DNA from 2 places in the Microbacterium deminutum genome. Region 2 is predicted to be linked to the other one. Evidence: predicted binding sites of a transcription regulator. Region 2 holds the regulator's gene; the other holds the start of a gene.
What was found. The regulator HrcA, encoded in region 2, represses chaperone genes, less so after heat shock. The targets are predictions, from matches to a motif close to TTNGCACTCGNNNNNNNCGAGTGCNAA.
Positions count from the first base shown of each region.

Region 1: the regulator HrcA is predicted to act here: its motif matches at 1,913-1,939, upstream of ABD212_RS13915 (Hsp20/alpha crystallin family protein).

Region 1 is NZ_BAAAOG010000006.1:167-10,519, forward strand. It holds gene ABD212_RS13905 (hypothetical protein) at 309-1,322, opposite strand; gene ABD212_RS13910 (hypothetical protein) at 1,404-1,655, opposite strand; gene ABD212_RS13915 (Hsp20/alpha crystallin family protein) at 2,024-2,476, shown strand; gene ABD212_RS13920 (hypothetical protein) at 2,728-2,970, opposite strand; gene ABD212_RS13925 (VOC family protein) at 3,202-3,570, shown strand; gene ABD212_RS13930 (TolB family protein) at 3,775-4,566, shown strand; gene ABD212_RS13935 (ABC transporter permease) at 4,759-5,451, shown strand; gene ABD212_RS13940 (DUF7882 family protein) at 5,769-5,981, opposite strand; gene ABD212_RS13945 (pyridoxamine 5'-phosphate oxidase family protein) at 6,364-6,816, opposite strand; gene ABD212_RS13950 (DHA2 family efflux MFS transporter permease subunit) at 8,400-9,986, shown strand; gene ABD212_RS13955 (SDR family oxidoreductase) at 10,023-10,353, shown strand, end outside.
Region 2 is NZ_BAAAOG010000001.1:1,350,174-1,360,526, forward strand. It holds gene ABD212_RS06200 (HIT domain-containing protein) at 1-150, opposite strand, end outside; gene ABD212_RS06205 (16S rRNA (uracil(1498)-N(3))-methyltransferase) at 369-1,100, opposite strand; gene dnaJ (molecular chaperone DnaJ) at 1,104-2,225, opposite strand; gene hrcA (heat-inducible transcriptional repressor HrcA) at 2,278-3,318, opposite strand; gene hemW (radical SAM family heme chaperone HemW) at 3,669-4,886, opposite strand; gene ABD212_RS06225 (DUF1990 domain-containing protein) at 4,894-5,544, opposite strand; gene lepA (translation elongation factor 4) at 5,563-7,461, opposite strand; gene ABD212_RS06235 (glycosyltransferase family 2 protein) at 7,633-8,610, opposite strand; gene ABD212_RS06240 (DegT/DnrJ/EryC1/StrS family aminotransferase) at 8,597-9,682, opposite strand; gene ABD212_RS06245 (sugar 3,4-ketoisomerase) at 9,679-10,074, opposite strand; gene ABD212_RS06250 (LbetaH domain-containing protein) at 10,071-10,353, opposite strand, start outside.

The sequences.
Region 1 (10,353 bases), on a different contig from region 2:
CGGCAGGAACGTCGCGTGGAGTGGTGGGTTTGAGGTCAGCGGCGCTGCCCCACGGAACCCGATCAACGGCCACGGCGAGCAGCCCGGGACGCGCGCCCGCAACAGGACCGGCTAGCGAACGGGCGTCCGGGACGGCGTCTCAGAGGTTACGGCGTGCGTCCGGGTCGTCTGCGAGCCGGTCTGCCTCGCGCGCCACGGCCTCCTGCTCGGCCTCGCTCAGCGGCGGGAGGCCGACCTCGTCGGCCGGGATGCCGCGTACGGGTCGGCCCCGGGAACTCCCGACTGAAGATAGAGCGACCGGCTTTGGGTCAGAGTCTTCCGGCGGCCGCCAGCACCGTGAGCGCCTCACAGGTGACCCACTCATTCGATACTTGCCGTGAGACTGGTCCCCACGACACTGACTCGATGTTCGACCCGTCGTCACTGACCCGCCAGTACTTCACATCCGCGCCCCAGCCTCCGTCCGGTCGGCGCTGTGACTGGAGGTAGTCCAGGGCGTCGCCGCAGCGAGGGTCAGCGAGCAGTCCGAGCTCCATGAGGCCGATCAAACCCGCGAGAAAGTCGTAGTGCCAGTAGACCGGGTGGTGAGTCTTCATCACGTCCGGTGCAATGGGTTCAGCCGACGACCGCCGCCATGCGACGCGACGCTCCAACAGCACCTCTGCCGCACCCCGGGCCGTGTCCGCCGCGGACGTGTCACCCGAAGCGTCCGCGTACGACTTCAATCCACGCATCGGCAGGAGCGTCTCGTTCACCGACGACATGGCCGCAGACGGGCTAACGTCACAATTCCACCCACCGTCGGGCCACTGCCATTCGCGCAGGCGCCCGGCGAGCGTTGCACCCCGGCCATCATCGATCCCCAGCCGCACGATTGCCAGCAAGGCTCCACCCTGCTGTGACCCGCACCGACGCGCCCGACCCGCAATCCGGACCACCCCCGCCTGCGCCGCCGCCTTGGTCGCGCGCGAGACATCGACGTCTTTCATGTAGCGCGGGGCCAGCCAGTGGTCGAGCACCGCATCCCGCAGCGAGGAGAGCTCGGAATCACCCGCGGGGTACCCCAATCCGGCCAGCGACAGCAGGGCCCAATGAGGACCCTTCCACTTCGCGTAGGGGCGCATGCCCTCTGCCCCCTTGACGATCGCGCGCACCCGCGGCGACCGGCGAACCTCGTCCCGCAACGCACGTACCGATCGCGTGTCGTCCGCCTCGCCCAGAACGCCGGTGCGCACCCTCCACCGGACGGAAGGCTCCTCGCTCTGCAACAGCCAAGACAGCACCTCGTCCATCACTCGGCCTTCCTCGGTTCCGCGCGGCATCGCTGCCCACTTGGCCCGCGGATTCAACCGCATTCCACCACACAAGGCGCAACTCGGCGGGACGGGATGGTCGAGGGGTGATCAGGCCGAGTTGTCGTTTGTTTCCTCGGCGCCGTCTGTCAGTTCGAGGATCCGCGCTTCGAGCGCACGCAGGAGCGGTTCGCGTCTGGCTGTCTTCAGCACTTCGCTGATGTAGGACTGTGCGAGTCCTGTGGCGACGAGACCGGCGTAGTTGCTGTCTTCGATTTCGACGACGAGGTGACTGACGGCATCGACATCGTCTGCGACCATCGCGCGGAGAAGTCGTGCCGCGAGAAGATCTGGTCCATCCATGTCAGATCGCTCCCTTCGTTGCGGGATTCTAGGAGGCGATCGGGCAGTGTTCAAGGGCGCCGGCTACACGCCCGCCCTAAATGTCGCCCTTTGGAGATAGCCTCCACGCCTGGGCACGACTGACTCGCTCCGCACGGCAGATCACGACGCACCTGCCCGCCGCCTGACCCTGGCAGACGTGGTCCGGCCGGCTCTTCACGATCACGCAGGGACCACCGCCGGCCAACGCCACTACCCGGATCGATGACGGCGCACCGTTGGCACTCTCATGGGGTGAGTGCTAATCTTGGAGATGGTTGAGTCGTGCTGGCTCAACTATCGATTTGGATCCCGGAACCCCCGGGGCGAACACGTTAGGAGAAAAGCTCATGGCAAGTTACGACCCGTTCCGTGACCTGGACCGCCTTGCGTCGACGCTCTTCGACGCACGCCGCGGCCCGCGCCGGATGCCGATGGACCTGTATCGTGACGGCGACCATTACGTCCTGACCGCGGACCTGCCGGGTGTTGACCCGGGCTCCGTGGATATCGACGTCGACGGCCAGTTGCTCACGATCCGTGCCGAACGCACCCTCACCTCCGGCGAGGGCGTCAAGTGGATCACCCGCGAACGGGAAGCAGCCACATTCGTGCGGCAGCTGAACCTCGGCCAGGGGATCGACACAGACATGATCAGCGCGTCCTACGACAGCGGCGTCCTCTCGGTGACCATCCCCGTCAGCGAGAAGGCCCGCCCGCGCCGCATCGAAGTCGCCGGCAGCGCGTCGAAGTCCACCATCCAGGCACACGAATCAACCGAACCCCAGCCGATCGAACAGTAGTCAGCGGCTGCCCTATCGCCGCCGTGAACGCCCGGTTCCCTGCAACCATCTCGCGAGTGAGGGTCGGGAACCGGGCGTTCCACACGCTCGACGGCACTCACCCGCTGAAGATCCCAAGGTGACCCAACGGCGAACCGCCCCAGAGTCGACGGTCAACGACCCCATCGGCCGAGTGGATCTCGCCTGCGACAGAGCACAACGCACTCAAGCGCACGATGCCCGCAGAGGGATCCGCGAATGCGGAAGGACGGTCAGCGATCGAAGATGTCTGGCGAGAGTCGTGCGGCTTCCCTCCGTGCAGACTCGACGTCGCTGAATATGATGGCCGAGTCGTTTCCGAGCGCGGTCCATATCCCGAGATCTTCCGGATCACGACGAAAGCGCTCGAAGCCGAAGGTTGCGTCTGGGCGCTCGAACAGATCGACACAGCGCAAACCGTCGTGCGTTGAGTAACTCTCGAGTACGCGCCAGGTCGGGTCGATCCGCTGCGACACAAGGCGAATCTACCCGCCTGCGTTCACCTTGGCTGCCGAGCGCGAACACAAGTCGATTCGCACCCAGAGGGATCGTCGCTGACTCAATCAGTCGAGGTGATCCATGCGCCACACGACGTGAACGATGCGTCACGCACGGTGCCCTCTGGAGGACTGCCTTCCGAGCGGTCCCGGTGTGACCGTCCTGCTTGTGGACTCGACAGACATTCCACCGGCGACGAGCATGGCCGCATGGAAGTCATTCGCGTTCTCGCCGATCTGCATGTCGCTGATATTCCTGCTGCGCGAGGGTTCTACACGGAATTCCTCGGACTGAGCACGGACGACTTCAATCTGGGGTGGGTCGCACAATTCTCCGCCTCCGAGCCCAGCGCCTACGACCAGACGGTGCGGATCCAACTCGTCACGCGGGACGCATCCGCACAGGTGGATCCGGTCGCGTCGATCTTGACGCCGGACGTCACCGCGGCCTACGAGGAGGTCAAGCAGCGCGGATACGAGATCGTGTACCCGCTGACCCATGAACCCTGGGGCGTGCATCGATTCTTCGTCCGTGCCCCCGACGGCAATGTCTTCAACATCGTGAACCACGACAACTGAGCGACACGCATACAGGCCGGCGTCCGTCCCCAGATCCAATAGCGAGAGCATCGCTGGACAAGATCAGGTGAACCATGAACCACTTAGCCCGGAGCGGACATTAGTATGCCAGATGGCGTGCGAGTGCGGCGGTGTTCCCGCCCTCTGTCGAGCGTCCTTTCAGTTGCTGGGTGGTTCGGTTCACGGTCGACGGTGAGGTGATCGGTGGTCACGTTCTATTGCCGCGACGAAATGAAGTCGCGTCCACCCTGCGCGGGTGGTGACGCGTTCGTCTACGACAGTGAGCCCACGCCGGGCCGCCGGGTGCTCTGGCGTGCGGACTATCACAACGCTGCCGCCGATCCGGTGGCACCGGATGCCGTTGCCGGCAGCGCCGACGCGGCTGTCTCACCCGACGGGGCGTTGGTGGCGTACGCCGCGTCGATGCCACTCGACGGTCACGCTGTCGGCCTCTCGGTGTCGCCGGTAAGTGGCGGTGCGGCCACGACGATCACACCGCCGAACGCCGAAAAGGCTCTCCTCCCTTACGACGACTACCCATCCTTCTCGGGGGACGGACGGCAGATCGTCTACATGCGTGTCACCAGCGCCTCCGATCAGGGCGATCCGATGACCGGCGACCTGTTCGTCACGAGTGTCAAAGGCGGCACTGCTGTGCGCATCAGTGGTGACATCCCATTGCCGGGTCCCGCACGGTTCTCGCCCGACGGCGATCAGATCCTCTTCCACCGCGCGGTCTCGGGCGGGTCGAACCAGTCCCTTTGGGTCGTGCCGGCCCGTGGTGGCGAACCCCGCGAGTTGTTCGGGGTGCCTCCCGACGCCAACGCATTCAACGCCGACTGGTCACCCGATGGTTCACAGCTGGTATTCGAGTGGTACCAGGGCGGATGGGACCACAACGAGCTGCGGGTCGCCAACGTCGACGGCTCCGAGATGCACACCATCTGGAGAGGCGCCAGCCGAACCACAGCCGAGACTCCCGACTGGGCCGACTGATCAACGACAACCCGCACCCAACGAAACCGCGATTCAGCGCAGGTTAAGTCAACCCCAAGTTCACCAAAGTCGCGTCGGCCGGCGAGGGCGGGTCCGACCGAGCGACCGAAGTTGGCCCCGACCATCTCGAGCCGGGTGGCCGAGCCGAGCTCTTTCCGGGGACGATCTCCGGCAGCGTGGCCTGCCACGGTTGTGCTTCTCCGCAACAGGGTTTCGACGGTGCTGAGCATCCTCCTGCCGATCGTGATCCTCGTGGCCACGACATTCGGAAATGCGCCGCGACTCGGCGGGGCGGCAGGGATCGTGGCCCTGGCTCTGACGCTCGGACTGCTGCTGTCCGCCCTGCTCGGCTACTCCCTCGCGCTCGCGCACGATCGCGACGCCGGCGTGCTGCAGAGGCTGCGTGTCAGCCCCGCCCCGACCTGGACGATCATGATGAGCCGGCTCTGCGTCCAACTGGCCGCTGCCCTGGTGGCCTCCGCGATCGTGGTCGTCGTCGGGGCCATCCTCCACGGTCTGACCATCAATGCCGCCCAATACGGGCTCGTGCCCGCGATCGCCGTCCTCGGCGCCGCGGTCTTCCTGTCGATCGGACAAGCTCTCGTGGCGTTGGTGCCTTCCACCAACGCCGTCAACGCGATCGGCCGGATCCTGTTCACCATCCTCGTGCTCCTCGGTCTGCTCGGGACAACCGGGATCCTCCGCGACGTCATGCAATCCATCACGGCATGGTCACGCGTCGGAGCTCTCCTGACGCTCCTCGCCGGCGTGCTCAGCGCAACGCCGTGGAGCGACCAACAAACGTACGCGCTGCTGGCCTGCGCGGGGTATGTCCTGGTGTTCACTTTCATCGGAATCCGCTGGTTCCGCTGGGACTCCCGCTAACGCGCGACGACGAGGGGAGGCATCACCTGGAGTCGCGGCGAGGCTGAAGTGTCAGTCCTTCCAACTTCAACGACACCCTCGTATGAGACGCCTGGTCGAACCCCGGGCCGCTGTCGGGCGCACGTCGCGTTCGCAACCTCGGGAGAGGGTGTCAGGGTCGTCACGCCGTCGTGCTGGCGTGTTATCGCGTGGGGGACCCGGCGGTGACGGGGGAGCTGACGGGCTCGGCCACGAGGCGGAGACCGTGGGCGGTGCGCGCGGCACGCTGCAGCGCGTCCACCCAGTCCCGGTTGATGGAGACACCCATCGCCGCGGGGTCATCGAAATCGAACTCCAGTGGGACGTTGAGAGAAAAGCCACACCGTGGTGGCGCCGACATCGTCCTGAAACGTGAACGGGAATCCGTCGTTCCGGCGCAACTCGTCCACGATGACGACCGCCAGATGCGCGAGGGTGCGATCGTCGAGTTCACAACAGTGCTCCGGAGAGCCGAATCTCAACTTTGCCACCGCTGCTCCAGCCTTGCGCATCCGCGAATTCGAGTGGAGTCCACCGGGGTCTGGGGCAACCTTGTTCGAATCTACGACGCACGTCCTGACCGACAAGCCCACCGGTCGGGTCCTCGCTCTTCGCGGCCGACCGGCTGCGACTCTTTCGGCGCTCGCTCATCATCCGAACCGCACACCTCCGGCATTGAGTTCGGCAAACAGCCGAGGCCGCCCTGCGACGAGAATTCCGAGAGGAACCTGGCGTCACGAAGGGAGCCCCATTCGCTGGGTGCCGATCAACAGGGCGACTCACGCTTTCTACCCGACCGAAGCCGCCGAGATCCTGGGCACCCTGAACGGACGGACAGCGCCATAACCGCGGCGGACCCCAGACAGGTGACGGTGATCAGGTGGCCGAACCGCGTCAGGTCCACGCGTCATTCGCCGAGGCGACGTAGCGGTCAGGTTCTGGGCCGCGTTCGAACCGGACGCCCGTGATCGAGACCGGGGCGATCCGCACCCAGCGGTATTTGAGAGTCGGAATCCACGGAGAGAGTGGAAGCGCATCGGCAGCGTCGATCTCACGCTGCAGTTCGAGACGGCTGGCGATCCCCTTCAGCACCACGCTCGCGGCGGACGTGTCGTCGTATTCGTCGACTTCGAAGGCGACCTGCGGGTTGATCGTGAGCTCTGCGAGTTTTGAGCCGGGCGCCGTGCGGAACAACACTCGCGGGCCGTCGATCACGTAGTTCACGGGGAAGATGTCAGGCTCTCCGTCAACGGCCACAGCAATGCGACCCAACTGCCGGCGCGCCAGCAGGTTCCAGCATTCCTCTTCGCTGAGCGCTGAGACGACCGCGTCGTCGGTCTTGTTCATGACATCATCTCCATCTTCTCCTTGCGCCGTATCACGGCTGTGGTTCCAGTGAAGCTCCGACCAGTCGCCGTAAGTGAGGACGAAGGTCCCGTGACGGCAACTTGCGGTGGTCTGGGCACCGGTCAGAGTCAGCGGGAATGGGGTGGCTCGGTCGCGGATAAGTGAAGGACGAGCACCGGACGGCGGGCGTGTTCAGCACACGTCGCGTTCACGGAGCCCAGCAGCAGACCCAGGATTCCCGTCTCGTCCACGACTGCCAGCGTGAGCCTCCGAGCATCAGCGCTTTCCTCGATCAGCTGCGAGCAGTATGTCGACGCCGAAACCGCCACCGAGGAGGCTACAGAACATTGCCACGCCGACCACGCAAAATGCACCCGGAACCAGAGCGCCGCGAGATGGCCGAACATACGGCGCGCTCACCTACGATCTGACCGAGACCGTCGTGGACGAGCTGCGCGATCTCACCGATGGACGCGGAGCCGACTCGGTGATCGACGCAGTGGGCCCGGAGGGCGCACGGCAACCCGGGGGTGAAGCTCGCGCAGTCCGTCGTCGGACTGCTGCCCGACCCGATCTCGCAGAAGCTGATGGACCGCGCGGGCATGGACCGGCTCGCCGCGGTGTATGCATCGATCGACCTGGTGCGACGCGGCGGCGCCGTCTCGCTCAGCGGCGCGTACGCAGGCGACGCCGACATCCTGCCGATGAAGACGATGTTCGACGAGCAGCTGACGCTGCGGATGGGACAGTGCACCGTGAAGCCGTGGATCGACGACCTGCTGCCCCCTGGTCGAGGACGCCGCCGGTCCACTCGGGGTCATGGATCTGGTCACCCACCACACGCCGCTGCAGGACGCCCCGAACCTGTACGACACGTTCCAGAACAAGACGGATGGCTGCATCAAGGTCGTCCTGAACCCCTGAGACCGCCACGCACGACAACGACATCGGCGTTGGCGACCTTCGTTGGAATCACCGCAACAACTTCACGTCGGGACAACAGTCGATGTGGGCGGCGCCCTTGTGGGACGTCGAAGAAGTGCCGAGCAGAGCTCGCATATTTGCGCGTTTCAGGCGACTCGTCACTGGCCGCCACCGGGTAAGAGCGACAGTCGGGTTGTGTCCTGTTGGTCATCGCTTTGCGGGTCGGGCTGAGTGCAGCCGGATCGTCAGAACGTCAGTCGGCCTGCTGACGATAGGCGAGTGGTCCCCGCGCGCAGGAGGGCGACCGCTGCGATGCTGGGGAGTGTCACGGCGGTGGGGCGCTTGGCGCGTCGGCTTGAGAGGACGCGGTCGATGGTGTGGATGACGCCGTTGGAGGCTTGGATGTTGATCTTCCTCAGCACCAGGCGCGGGTGAGCGAGCGGGAGTCTCGTCCCGGAGAGTGATGCCGCGGGGTCGGACGATTCCGCAGTTCGCCATCGCGAGCGACTTCGACAGCAGCACCGCGATCGGCCCAGCTCCCAGGTGAAGGCAGATATCGCTAGATAAACTAGCTAATGGAGTCGCGATGGGCTACTGTCACCCTCGTGACAAAGCTAGATAAACTAGCGATTCGCTCGGACTCGAACTCACGGCGCTGGATGGGTCTGGTGGCGATCAGCCTCTCGGTGGCGATGATCATCGTCGATTCCACCATCGTCAACGTCGCGATCCCCTCCATCGTCAAAGACCTCGGGATAACCTCCACGGAAGTCCAGTGGATCCAGGAGAGCTACACCCTCGTCTTCGCGTCCTTCCTCCTCGTTTTCGGTGCAGTGGCCGACAACATTGGACGCAGGCGGTTGCTTATTCTCGGCGTGGTGGTGTTCGCGGTGGCCAGTGTTGCCGCGGCGTTCGCCGACTCCGGTGCGTGGCTCATCGGCGCGCGACTCATCCAAGGACTCGGCGGCGCCGCCATCCTGCCCGCGAGCCTGTCGCTGATCAACTCGACTTTCACCGGTCGCGAGCGGGGGATCGCTTTCGCGATCTGGGGCTCCACTATCGGGGGAATGGCCGCGGTGGGGCCTTTGCTCGGGGGATGGCTGACCACCTCGTTCTCCTGGCGGTGGGCGTTCGGGATCAACATTCCGATCGCGATCGTCATCGTGGTCGGGGTTGCCGTGTTCGTCCGCGAGTCGAAGTCTGCGCTGCCCACCCGGATCGACGGTGGGGGTGCGGTGCTGTCCGTGATCGCTGCGGGCACGCTGGTGTTCGCGCTCATCGAAGGTCGCACCGACGGGTGGTGGTTCGCTAAGGATGCTCCGAGCATCGGGGCCTTGGAGTGGCCGTTCATTCTGTCACCCATCGTCTTCGCGTTGCTGATCTCGGCCTCGACTATCGCGGGGTTCGTGATCCGTACGATCCGCCGCGCCGCAGCATCCAAGCCCACCCTGATCGCGCCCGAGCTGTTTCGCATTCCGTCCTTCCGCAACGGGACGACCGTGGCGGCGATCGTGTCGCTGGGCGAGTTCGGGATCATTCTGGCCCTCCCGCTGTGGCTGCAGAACGTTCTGGGCTACACCGCACTCGAGACCGGAGTGGTGCTTCTCGCACTCGCGCTCGGGTCCTTCGGAGCCAGCGGACTCGCGAGTGCGACAGTGGACCGTATCACCCCCATCACGTCCGTTCGGATGGGAATCGTCCTGGAGATCATCGGATTGGGTGCGCTGGGTCTTGTGATCTCAACCGACACGCCATGGTGGGCGATCGTGATCCCGCTTGCCGTCTACGGATTCGGCATTGGGCTTGCTACCGCACAGATCACCAACGTCGCACTGGCTGGAGTGCCCGTCGGACGCTCCGGCCAGGCCTCCGGAACGCAGAGCACCGCACGGCAATTCGGCTCGGCCCTCGGCATCGCGCTGCTGGGCACGCTGCTGTTCACGGTGCTGCAGCTAGATCTGGAACGCCGCCTGGACGGCGTCCCCGGGTCGGACGCGATCGTCTCCGCCGTCGTCGGGTCGGCCGGCACCGCAATGCCCGAACTCTCCATCCGATTCCCTGATGCGGCGGACGAGGCCCGTGCAGCCCTGGCCCTGGCAACCTCATGGACCGCCTATGCGGCCGCAGGTTTCCTGGCCGCCGGGCTTTTGAGCACAATCAAGCTACGGGCTGATTCTCCGACCGACCGGTCGCGCCATACCGAGATCGAGCATCCGGTCGCGGACGCCGCGGCTTCCGACTCATAGCACGCAACCCGGCCGCAAGGGATCACCATGGGGACGATGCAGGATGCGCGGCTCCGCGCCGTCGTCACGGGGGCGCGGCGAGGTATTGGAGCCGCGACCGCGGAGCGGCTTCTTAGGGAAGGGTGGCTGGTGGACTCTCTAGGTCGTCAGCCACCCACGGACTGGGTACGCATGGAAGGCGACGCAAGCCGCTTCCTGACCGCGGACATCTCGTCGAGCGCGGACATGCGGCGGGTAGCCGCGGAGTACTCGACCACGGCGCTTGATCTGCTTGTCGCGAACGCCGCCGAGTTCGCGCCATGGGACGAGGTGGCCTCGCACGCCGACCTCGACTCGGTTGACCATCTGCTGGCTGTCAACGTGATCG
Region 2 (10,353 bases):
GCGGTACTCCTCGGTCTTGGGGATCACGAGCAGGTGCACCGGAGCCTTGGGTGCGATGTCGCGGATGACGAACGCGTTCTCGGTTTCCGCGATGATCTCGGCGGGGATCTCACCCTGCAGGATGCGCGTGAAGATCGACGGTTCGCTCATGCCATCCAGTGTATCGACGGCCCCGGCTCTCGGCCCTCCGGTCGTCGAGCGGGCGAAGCGAGACGAAACGCTCGGGCCAGCAGCCACCCGGCGCTTCGAGAGGTTCAGCGCGTTTCGTCTCGGTCGCTTCGCTCCCTCGCGGGGCGACCGGACGTGCCGTGCCCGGTCGTTGAGCGAGCGAAGCGAGACGAAACGCTCGGGCCACCGAGCAGCGCCTGCTACCAGCGCCGCAGCGCGGCATTCACGACCGCCAGTGCCGCGGGCCCCGCGGTCGACGTGCGCAGGACGGTGTCGCCGAGACGGACCGGCTCCCCGCCGGCCGCGGCCAGCGCCTCCAGCTCATCGGGCGCGATGCCGCCCTCGGGACCGACCACGAGCACGATGTCGTCGTTCGCCCCGAGGACGAGCGACGTCAGGGCCGTGGGTGCGTTCGGCTCGAGCACGAGAAGACGGGACGCCGCCGCACGCCCGGCAAGCGCGGCCGACGACAGCAGGGACGACACGTCGGGCAGCCAGGCGCGGTGGGCCTGCTTGCCCGCCTCGCGCACGATCGCGGCCCACCGCGCCCGGCCCTTCTCGGCCTTGGCGGCGTCCCACCGCGATACGCTCCGCGCCGCCTGCCACGGCACGATCTCGTCGACGCCCAGCTCGGTCGCAGCCTGCACGGCGAGCTCGTCTCTGTCGCCCTTCGCGAGCGCCTGCACCAGCACGATCCGCGGATGCGGTCGAGCGACCTCGGTCCTCATCGCGATCCGCACGACGACTTCTCGCGGCGCCACCGATTCGCACTCACCCGCCAGCCACACCCCGCGGCCGTCACCGATCGTGACCTCTTCGCCCACGCGCACGCGTCGGACGGTCGCCGCATGGTGCGCCTCAGTTCCGGTGAGCACCACGGCGTCGCCGGGCTGCTGCGCAGCAGGCTGATCGAGGAGGAAGTGCAGCGGCATCCGTCACCCGTTGCGGAAGCGGTCGCGGAGCTTGGCGAACAGTCCCTGGTGGAACTCCGCGAGTCGCGGACCGGGGGCCCGGGTGCGCTTGGCGAACTCCTCGATGAGAGCGCGGTCGCGGTGATCGAGGCGTGTCGGAGTGACGACATGCACTCCGACACGCAGGTCGCCGCGCTGCGTGCCGCGCAGCGGAGTGATCCCGCGACCCTTGATGGTGAGGACGTCCCCTGCCTGCACTCCAGGGCGCAACTCGAGTTCGACCGACCCGTCGAGCGACTCGATCGTCGTCGTCGTGCCGAGGATCGCGTCGGGCATCGACACTTCCAGGGTCGCGAGCAGATCGTCGCCGTCGCGGCTGAAGATCTCGTGGGGCGAGACGGTCACCTCGATGTAGAGGTCGCCATTGGGGCCACCCGCCGGCCCGACCTCGCCCGAGCCCGGAAGCTGCAGGCGCAGCCCGGTCTCGACGCCAGCCGGGATGTCGAGCGAGACCGTGCGGCGGGCACGGACGCGCCCCTGACCCTGGCACGTCGCGCACGGGTAGGGGATGGTCGTGCCGTAGCCCTGGCAGATGTTGCAGGGCTGAGTCGTCACCACGTTGCCTAGGAGGCTGCGCACCTGGCGCTGCACGTGTCCCGTCCCGTGGCAGATGTCGCACGTGACGGGCGTGGTGCCGGGCTGGCAGCAGGACCCGCTGCACGTCTCGCACAGCACGGCGGTGTCGACCTCGATCTCGCGGTGGGCGCCGAAGACGACATCCCCGAGTTCCAGCGTGACCCGCACGAGCGCGTCCTGGCCCCGCTCTCGTCGTGAGCGCGGGCGGCCGCCTCGGCCGCCTCCTCCGGCGGCGCCGAAGAACGTCTCGAAGATGTCGCTGAACCCGCCGAACCCGCCGGTGCCCCCGGCACCGCCGAACGGCTGATCGCCCACCATGTCGTAGCGGGCGCGCTGGTCGGGATCGCTCAGGACGTCGTACGCGTGAGTGACGAGCTTGAACCGCTCGGACGCATCCGCGCCGGGATTGACATCGGGATGCAGCTGCCGTGCCAGGCGTCGATACGCCTTCTTGATCTCGTCGGTGGTGGCGTCGCGTGAGACGCCGAGGACCTCGTAGTGGTCAGCCACATTCGCCTTCCTGCCGCGGCGAGCCGCGGATCATGTGAAATCGTCGCCGCCGTCAGCGGCTGCTCTCGTCTTCTTCGAGCATGCGCGTGAGGTAGCGGGCGACCGCCCGCACCGCGGCGAGATTCGTCGGGTAATCCATGCGGGTCGGCCCGAGCACGCCGACCCGGGCCCGGGAGCCGGTCGCGTCATAGTCGGATGCGAGGACGGATGCCTCGCCGAGGCCGAATGCATCGTTCTCGCGGCCGATGCTCGCGGCCAGACCGTGCTCGTCGGCGACCATCTCGCTCATGAGCTTGAGGATCGTCACCTGCTCCTCGATGGCCTCGAGGAGGGGATAGATGCTGCCGCGGAAGTCCGCCTCGCTGCGAGCGAGGTTCGCGCTCCCGGCGAGGACCAGCCGGTCCTGGCGGAACTCCTCGAGCTCTTCGGCCACGACGCGGATGATCGCCGCGATCGCGGCATCCCGTGATGCCGGGGCCGGAGCCGTCTTCAAGAGGTGGTCATCGATACGCTGCACGCCGTCGCGGACGGATCGTCCGACGAGGAGTGTGCCGAGCTCGGCCCGCATGCGCGCGAGATCGTCGTCGTCGAAGTGCGCGCCGACGAACGTCATCCGCTGCGACACGCGCCCGGTGTCGGTGACGACGATGACGAGCATCCGACCACTGCCGAGCTGGACGAGCTCGACGTGCGACACATGCGCGCGCGCGAACGACGGATATTGCACGATGGCGACCTGGCCGGTCAGCTGGGTCAGGGCTCGGACGGTCCGCACCAGCACATCGTCGAGATCGCCCGGCCCTTCGAGGAACGACGAGATCGCGCTGCGCTGCGCGGCGCTGAGCGGCCGCAGCTCCGAGAGGTGGTCGACGAAGACGCGGTAGCCCTTGTCGGTCGGGACGCGACCCGAGGACGTGTGCGGCGCGGCGATGAGCTCCTCGTCTTCGAGGAGGGCCATGTCGTTGCGGATCGTCGCCGCCGACACGCCGAACGCGTGCCGCTCGACGATCGTCTTGCTTCCGACCGGCTCACGCGTGTCGACATAGTCCTGGACGATCGCGCGCAGCACCTGCAGACCGCGTTCGCTGACCATCCCGCCTCCTCACATGCTGTCGGCGCCAGGGACATCCGCACCGGAGTGACTTGGCACTCGCATGACTTGAGTGCCAATTCTACCGGACGTGCTCGGTCGTTGAGCGAGGGGCGTGACGAAACGCCGTCACCCGAGGGTAGGTCGTTCCCGCGGGTTCAGCGCGTTTCGTCTCGGTCGCTCCGCGCCCTCGCGGGGCGACCGGACCTGCTCGGTCGTTGAGCGAGCGAAGCGAGAAGAAACGGGGTTACGTGACGTGCATGGCCAGTCCCCTGGGTTCGGCGCGTCTCGTCTCGGTCGCTTCGCTCCCTCGCGGGGCGACCGGGGGCGATCGCCCGCACCGCGAGAGCTGATCAGTCGGTGAGTGCCCGGACCACGGCATCCGCGAGCAGGCGTCCGCGCCGCGTGAGGACGATGCTGCCGTGCAGCGCCGACGGTCCGTCGACGAGCCCGTCGGCGATGAGCGCCGCGACGGCGTGGCGGCCCTCGCCGAGGAGTTCCGAGACCGGCAGGCCCTCGCGGATCCGGGTGCGCAGTAGCACGCTCTCGAGGGCCCGGGCCGCGGCATCCGGTCGCTCGCGACCTGCCGCGGGCGACTCGCCGCCCGCGAGCCGCTGCGCGTACGCGGCGGGGTGCTTGACGTTCCAGAAGCGCACGCCCGCGATGTGGCTGTGCGCGCCGGGACCGAAGCCCCACCAGTCCGCTCCCTGCCAGTACGCGAGATTGTGGCGAGAGCGCTGCGAGTTGGAGCGCGCCCAGTTCGAGACCTCGTACCACTCGTACCCGGCGGCGCCGAGCAGGTCGTCGGCGAGCTCGTACATGTCGGCCTGCAGGTCATCGTCGGGCGCGGGCACGGCGCCACGGCGGATCTGCCGGGCGAGCTTCGTGCCCTCCTCGACGATCAGCGCGTACGCCGAGATGTGGTCGGGTGCGAGCGCGACCGCGTCCTCGAGCGATGCCCGCCAGTCCACGAGCGACTCGCCGGGCGCGCCGTAGATGAGGTCGAGGCTGACGTCGAACCCGACGGCCCGGGCCGAAACGAGCGCGGTGCGCACGTTCGCAGGCTCGTGCGTGCGATCGAGCGCCGCGAGTACATGCGGGACGGCGGACTGCATGCCGATCGACATGCGGGTGACTCCGGATGCCGCCAGCTCGGCCGCCACGGCATCCGTCACGGTGTCGGGATTCGCCTCGACGGTGACCTCGGCATCCGCCTCGATCCCGAAGGTCGTGCGGACACCGTCGAGCATCCGCGTGAGATCGCCCGGCGGCAGCAGCGTCGGGGTTCCGCCACCGAAGAAGACCGTGCTCGCCGGCCGGAGGGGTCCCGCCGCCCCGAGCACCCGTTCGGCGAGCGCCACTTCGCGCAGCAGGGTGTCGGCGTACTGGTCCTGGCGCGCGCCCTGCAGCTCGCTCGATGTGTAGGTGTTGAAGTCGCAGTACCCGCAGCGGACGCGGCAGAACGGGACGTGCAGATAGACGCCGAATGGCGTGGCCTGGTCGATGCCGGTGGCGTCGGGAAGCGACCCGTCGACCGGTGCCGGCTCGCCGAGCGGCAGCGCGGAGCCCATCAGCGTGTCACGCGGGGGTGGTGTACAGCGGAGAAATCGCGCGGAGGTACCGCGTGAACAGCTCCCGCCGTCGCCGGCGCATGAGCCCCGGGAACACTCGGTACAGCAGCGCGGCCGGCGCATCGAAGGCGCGGACGGTGAACCACACCTCGTCCTTGTCGTTCCATTCGAGCATGAAGGACTCCTCGCCGCTGACGACCGAGTCCGAGATGGTCCCCAGGGCGAACCCGACGCGGCGGGGTTCCTCGATCGCGAAGATCACGCGCAGCTCGGCATCCGCTCGCATGCCCTTGATCCGCCCATCGAGTCGGATCGTGGTTCCAGCCCCGACATACGGCGTGCCGTCGGCGTCGTACCGCACGTCGGTCTCGGCCCGGCTCGGGGCGACGGGGTTGCCCTCGGCGTCGAAGCTCACGCCGGAGTACATCGGCCCGGATGCCGGGCGGACATCCTTCAGCTCGAGTCCGGCGCCGCGCTGCGCCGCCCACGAGAGCAGCGCCTCGCTCGCCGACTGGAAGCGAGCCTCGCCGCTGCCGATGCGCCACGACTCCTCCGCGGGGGTGCTGCGCTCCGGAGGATAGTGCATGAGGTCGGGTGCCTGAGTAGCCCCGACGGCCGCGTAGTCGACGGTCTCGTCCCGGAAGGTTCCTCGACGCATGGGTTCCAGCCTAACCGGCTACTTCTTGTCCTTGCCCTCGGTGTCGCCCGAGAGCGCGGCGATGAACGCCTCTTGGGGGACCTCGACACGGCCGACCATCTTCATCCGCTTCTTGCCCTCTTTCTGCTTCTCGAGCAGCTTCCGCTTGCGCGTGATGTCGCCGCCGTAGCACTTGGCGAGCACGTCCTTGCGCATCGCCCGGATCGACTCGCGGGCGATGATCCGCGCGCCGATCGCGGCCTGGATCGGCACCTCGAACTGCTGGCGAGGGATGAGCTTCTTGAGCCGCTCGGTCATGAGCACGCCGTACGCGTACGCCTTGTCGCGATGCACGATCGACGAGAAGGCGTCGACCTTGTCGCCCTGCAGCAGGATGTCGACCTTCACGAGGTCCGCTTCCTGCTGCCCGCTGGGCTCGTAGTCGAGGCTCGCGTAGCCTTGGGTGCGGGACTTCAGCTGATCGAAGAAGTCGAAGACGATCTCGCCGAGCGGCATGTTGTAGCGCAGCTCGACGCGCTCCTCGCTGAAGTACTCCATGCCGAGCAGCGTCCCCCTGCGGGACTGGCAGAGCTCCATGACGGTGCCCACGTAGTCCTTCGGGGTGAGGATCGCGGCCTTCACCATCGGCTCCGACACGGTGGCGACCCGGCCGTCGGGATACTCGCTGGGGTTCGTCACGGTGATCTGCTTGCCGGCATCCGTCGTCACCTCGTAGATGACGCTCGGCGCCGTGGTGATGAGGTCGAGATCGAACTCGCGCGCCAGGCGCTCGGTGACGATCTCGAGGTGCAGGAGCCCCAGGAATCCGCAGCGGAAGCCGAAGCCGAGTGCCACTGAGGTCTCGGGCTCGTACTGCAGCGCGGCATCCGACAGCTTCAGCTTGTCGAGCGCCTCACGCAGCACCGGGTAGTCGCTGCCGTCGATCGGGTAGATGCCCGAGAAGACCATGGGCTTCGGGTCGGTGTACCCGGCAAGCGCGACCTGTGCGGGCTTGCGGGCGTTTGTGACGGTGTCGCCGACCTTTGACTGGCGGACGTCCTTCACACCGGTGATGAGGTAGCCGACCTCGCCGATGCCGAGCCCCTTGCTCGGGGTCGGCTCGGGGTTCGATACCCCGATCTCGAGCAGCTCGTGCGTCGCCCTGGTCGACATCATCTGGATGCGCTCTCGTGGCTCGAGCTTGCCGTCGATCATTCGGACGTAGGTCACGACACCCCGGTAGGAGTCGTACACCGAGTCGAAGATCATCGCGCGTGCGGGCGCGTTCGCATCGCCAGTCGGGGCGGGGATGTCGCGCACGATCCGGTCGAGCAGCTCTTCGACGCCCTGCCCGGTCTTGCCGCTGACCCGCAGCACGTCGTCGGGGTCGCCGCCGATGAGATTCGCCAGTTCGAGCGCGAATTTCTCGGGGTCGGCCGCCGGCAGGTCGATCTTGTTCAGCACCGGGATGATGTGCAGGTCGTTCTCGAGCGCGAGATACAGGTTCGCGAGAGTCTGCGCCTCGATGCCTTGAGCGGCGTCGACGAGCAGGACGGCGCCCTCGCACGCCGCGAGCGAGCGGCTCACCTCGTACGTGAAGTCGACGTGCCCGGGCGTGTCGATCATGTTGAGCGCGTAGGTCTGCATGGCGTCGGCGCGATTCGGCTCGCTTCGCTCGCTCGACGACCCGAGGTCGGTGGAGGCCCACGGCATCCGCACCGCCTGGCTCTTGATCGTGATGCCGCGCTCGCGCTCGATGTCCATGCGGTCGAGGTACTGCGCGCGCATGTCGCGGTCCGAGACCACGCCGGTGATCTGCAGCATCCGGTCGGCCAGGGTCGACTTGCCGTGGTCGATGTGGGCGATGATGCAGAAGTTGCGGATCAGCTCAGGCGGGGTCGCGGCGGGCTCGAGCGGCTTCAGGGCGCGGGGTGACATGTCCCGTCGATTCTACGGGGGCGGATGCCGCGAACCCGCCGAGTATGCGTGCGGTGACGTTGACACGACGAACCGGTGCGTCGACCAGGCTGGGCGGCCGTCCGACGCCACGACGCGAGCGTCGAGCCTTGGTTGGCAGCACGCAGCGTCGGTTTGTGTCCGCTCGGGCCTCTACCCGCGCCAGCGCCGCCACGATCGGATTCGTGCAGTTCTCGAGCGCGCCCGCACCTCGGGCGGGCGACCCGCACGGAATTCGCCCGGACCAGACGCCGGGGGCTGACCGCGAAGCAGGCTCCAGAGTGGAAGTCCCGAGCGGTTGTCACGGTCCGCCATCACGCGCAGGTACACGAACGGATTGCGAAGCTGATCGGTGATGGCCGCCTTGGTCGCCGCTCTCGGCCCATCGACGAGTGGCGGATTCCGGATCGTGTTCGTGTCGTGCCACCGGTAGCAGAACAGCACCTCGTCGACGAAGCGGAGACGGAATCGGCAGGCGAGACGGAAGTTCAGGTCCCAGTCTTCCATGGCGCCCACCCGCCAGCCGCCGACAGCCTCCACCGCGGCGCGCCGGAAAAGCTTGCCGTTGGGGACGTGGTTGCCTCGATACAGCGTGCCGGCCCTCCCGAAATGACGTGCGTCGAAGACGCCGGAACCGAAATCGGCTCGCAGATACTGGGCCCAGGTCTGGTAACTCGTGTCAGACGGAACTTGCTGCGCCTGCCGTCGTGGACCCCAGTAGATCCGCTCGCCGGCGTCGTCGATGATCATGTTGTCGCCCACCGCGAGGGCGGCGCGGGAGTCGGCATCCAGCACCGCCGCCAGGGTGGCGATCGCGCGAGGCGCCGCGCGATCATCCGACGCGTTCAGGAACAGGTAGCGGCCGCGGGCGTGGGCGAGCAGGTCGTTCAGGGTCGCCGCGGTGCCGCGGTTCGCGGCACTCGGCCGGAACACGACGCGATCGAACTCATGACCGTGCTCGCGCAGGAACGAGCGGATCTCGTCGACCGTGTCGTCGGACGATCCATCGTCGCCGATCAGCAGTTCGAGTGGACGGTGGGTCTGCGCGCGCAGAGCCTCGAGGCACTCGCGGACGTAGCGCGCGTGGTTGTACGCAGGCACGAGCGCGGAGACGAGCTCAGGCGACGCCACGAAGCACCTCGGCGACCCGGACCACCTGGGAATCCGACAGAGCGGGATGCATCGGGATGCTGAGGACTTCGTCGGCGAGCCGATCGGCGACCGGCAGCGGTGTGCGCGCGAGCGCCCGATAGGCGGATTGGCGGTGCGGCGGCGTCGGGTAGTGGATCGCCGACCCGATCCCCGCCTCGCGCAGCGCCGCCTGCACCCGGTCTCGCTCGGACGTGCGGACGACGAACAGGTGGAAGACATGATCCGGCTCGGACGTCGTCGGCGTGATGAGGCCCGATCCCGCGAGGAGCTCGCGATACCGTGCGGCGATCTCGCGTCGGCGCAGGTTGTCGTCGTCGAGGTGGCGGAGCTTGACGCCCAGCACGGCCGCCTGCAGTTCGTCCAGCCGCGAGTTGACTCCGCGGAGTTCATGGACGTTCTTGGCTGCGGACCCGTAGTTGCGCAGCATCCGGATGCGCTCCGCCAGTGCGTCGTCGTCCGTCGTCACGGCGCCGCCGTCTCCGAGGCATCCGAGGTTTTTCGTCGGGTAGAACGAGAACCCGGCCGCGTCGCCGAACGCGCCGGCTCGGCGGCCGTCGCGTGCGGCGCCGTGCGCTTGGGCGGCATCCTCGATCAGCCGCAGGCCGTGGCGTTCGGCGACCTCGGACAGCGCTGCCATGTCGCACAGGCGGCCGTAGAGGTGGACGGCGATGATGGCCCGGGTGCGCGCGGTGATGAGCGATTCCACCGTGGCGGCATCGAGCAGCATCGTCTCGGGGTCGGGGTCTGCGAGCACAGGCGCGGAGCCGTTCGCGCTGACCGCCAGCACCGTCGCGATGAAGGTGTTGGCGGGCACGATCACCTCGTCGCCCGGCCCGATTCCCATGGCCCGGATGATGAGCGACAATGCGTCGAGCCCGCTGCCGACGCCGATGGCGTTGCGTGTGCCGCAGAATTGCGCGAAGTCGGACTCGAATGCGGACGTCTGCGGACCGAGGATCAGCTGCCCGCTGTCGAGCACAGCGGCGATCGCGAGGTCGATCTCGGCGCGGTGACGCTCGTTGACCGCCTGCAGGTCGTAGAACGCGATCATCGAGCGGTGAGGACCTGGAAGCGATCCAGCGAGGCGATGGAGTCCTCGGCCTCGTACTCGGTGTCGGCCAGCACGATGAGGACGCAGTCGGGCGTGAAATCCGACAGCTCCAGCCACGTCATGGGCGGCACGAGCAGCGCAGCGTCCGGCCTGTTGAGAATGACCTCGGTCCTCCCGTCGGGTCCGTCCAGCGACGCATGACACGAGCCCGCCACGCTGACGATCAGCTCGGTGGTCGCGGCGTTCGCGTGTCCCGCGCGCGAGAGCCCGCCGGCGTTGCCGTAGATCCAGAACACGCGTCGGATGGCGAACGGAACCTCCGCTTCGCCGCTGACGGCGACCAGGTGACCGCGGGCGTCGCTGTGTCGCCGCAGCGGCGTGACCCGGCTCACGATCCTCGCCCCTTCTCGGCGTCAGGCCGGGCGGGGTGACCGTAGTAGCGGGTGTTCGGAAGCGCGTCCTTCAGCAGAAGGCTGCCGATGCCGATGAACGCTCCCGAGCGCACCGTGATGTCGTTGGTCAGGGTGGATCCCATCGCGATGTACGCCCCGTCGTCGAGCGAGCACCCGCCTCCGATGGTCGCGCCCACTCCGATGAAGGTGTGGTCGCCGACCTGGTGCTCATGGCCGAGGTACACCTTCTCGCGCAGGACGTTGTCGTGGCCCATCACA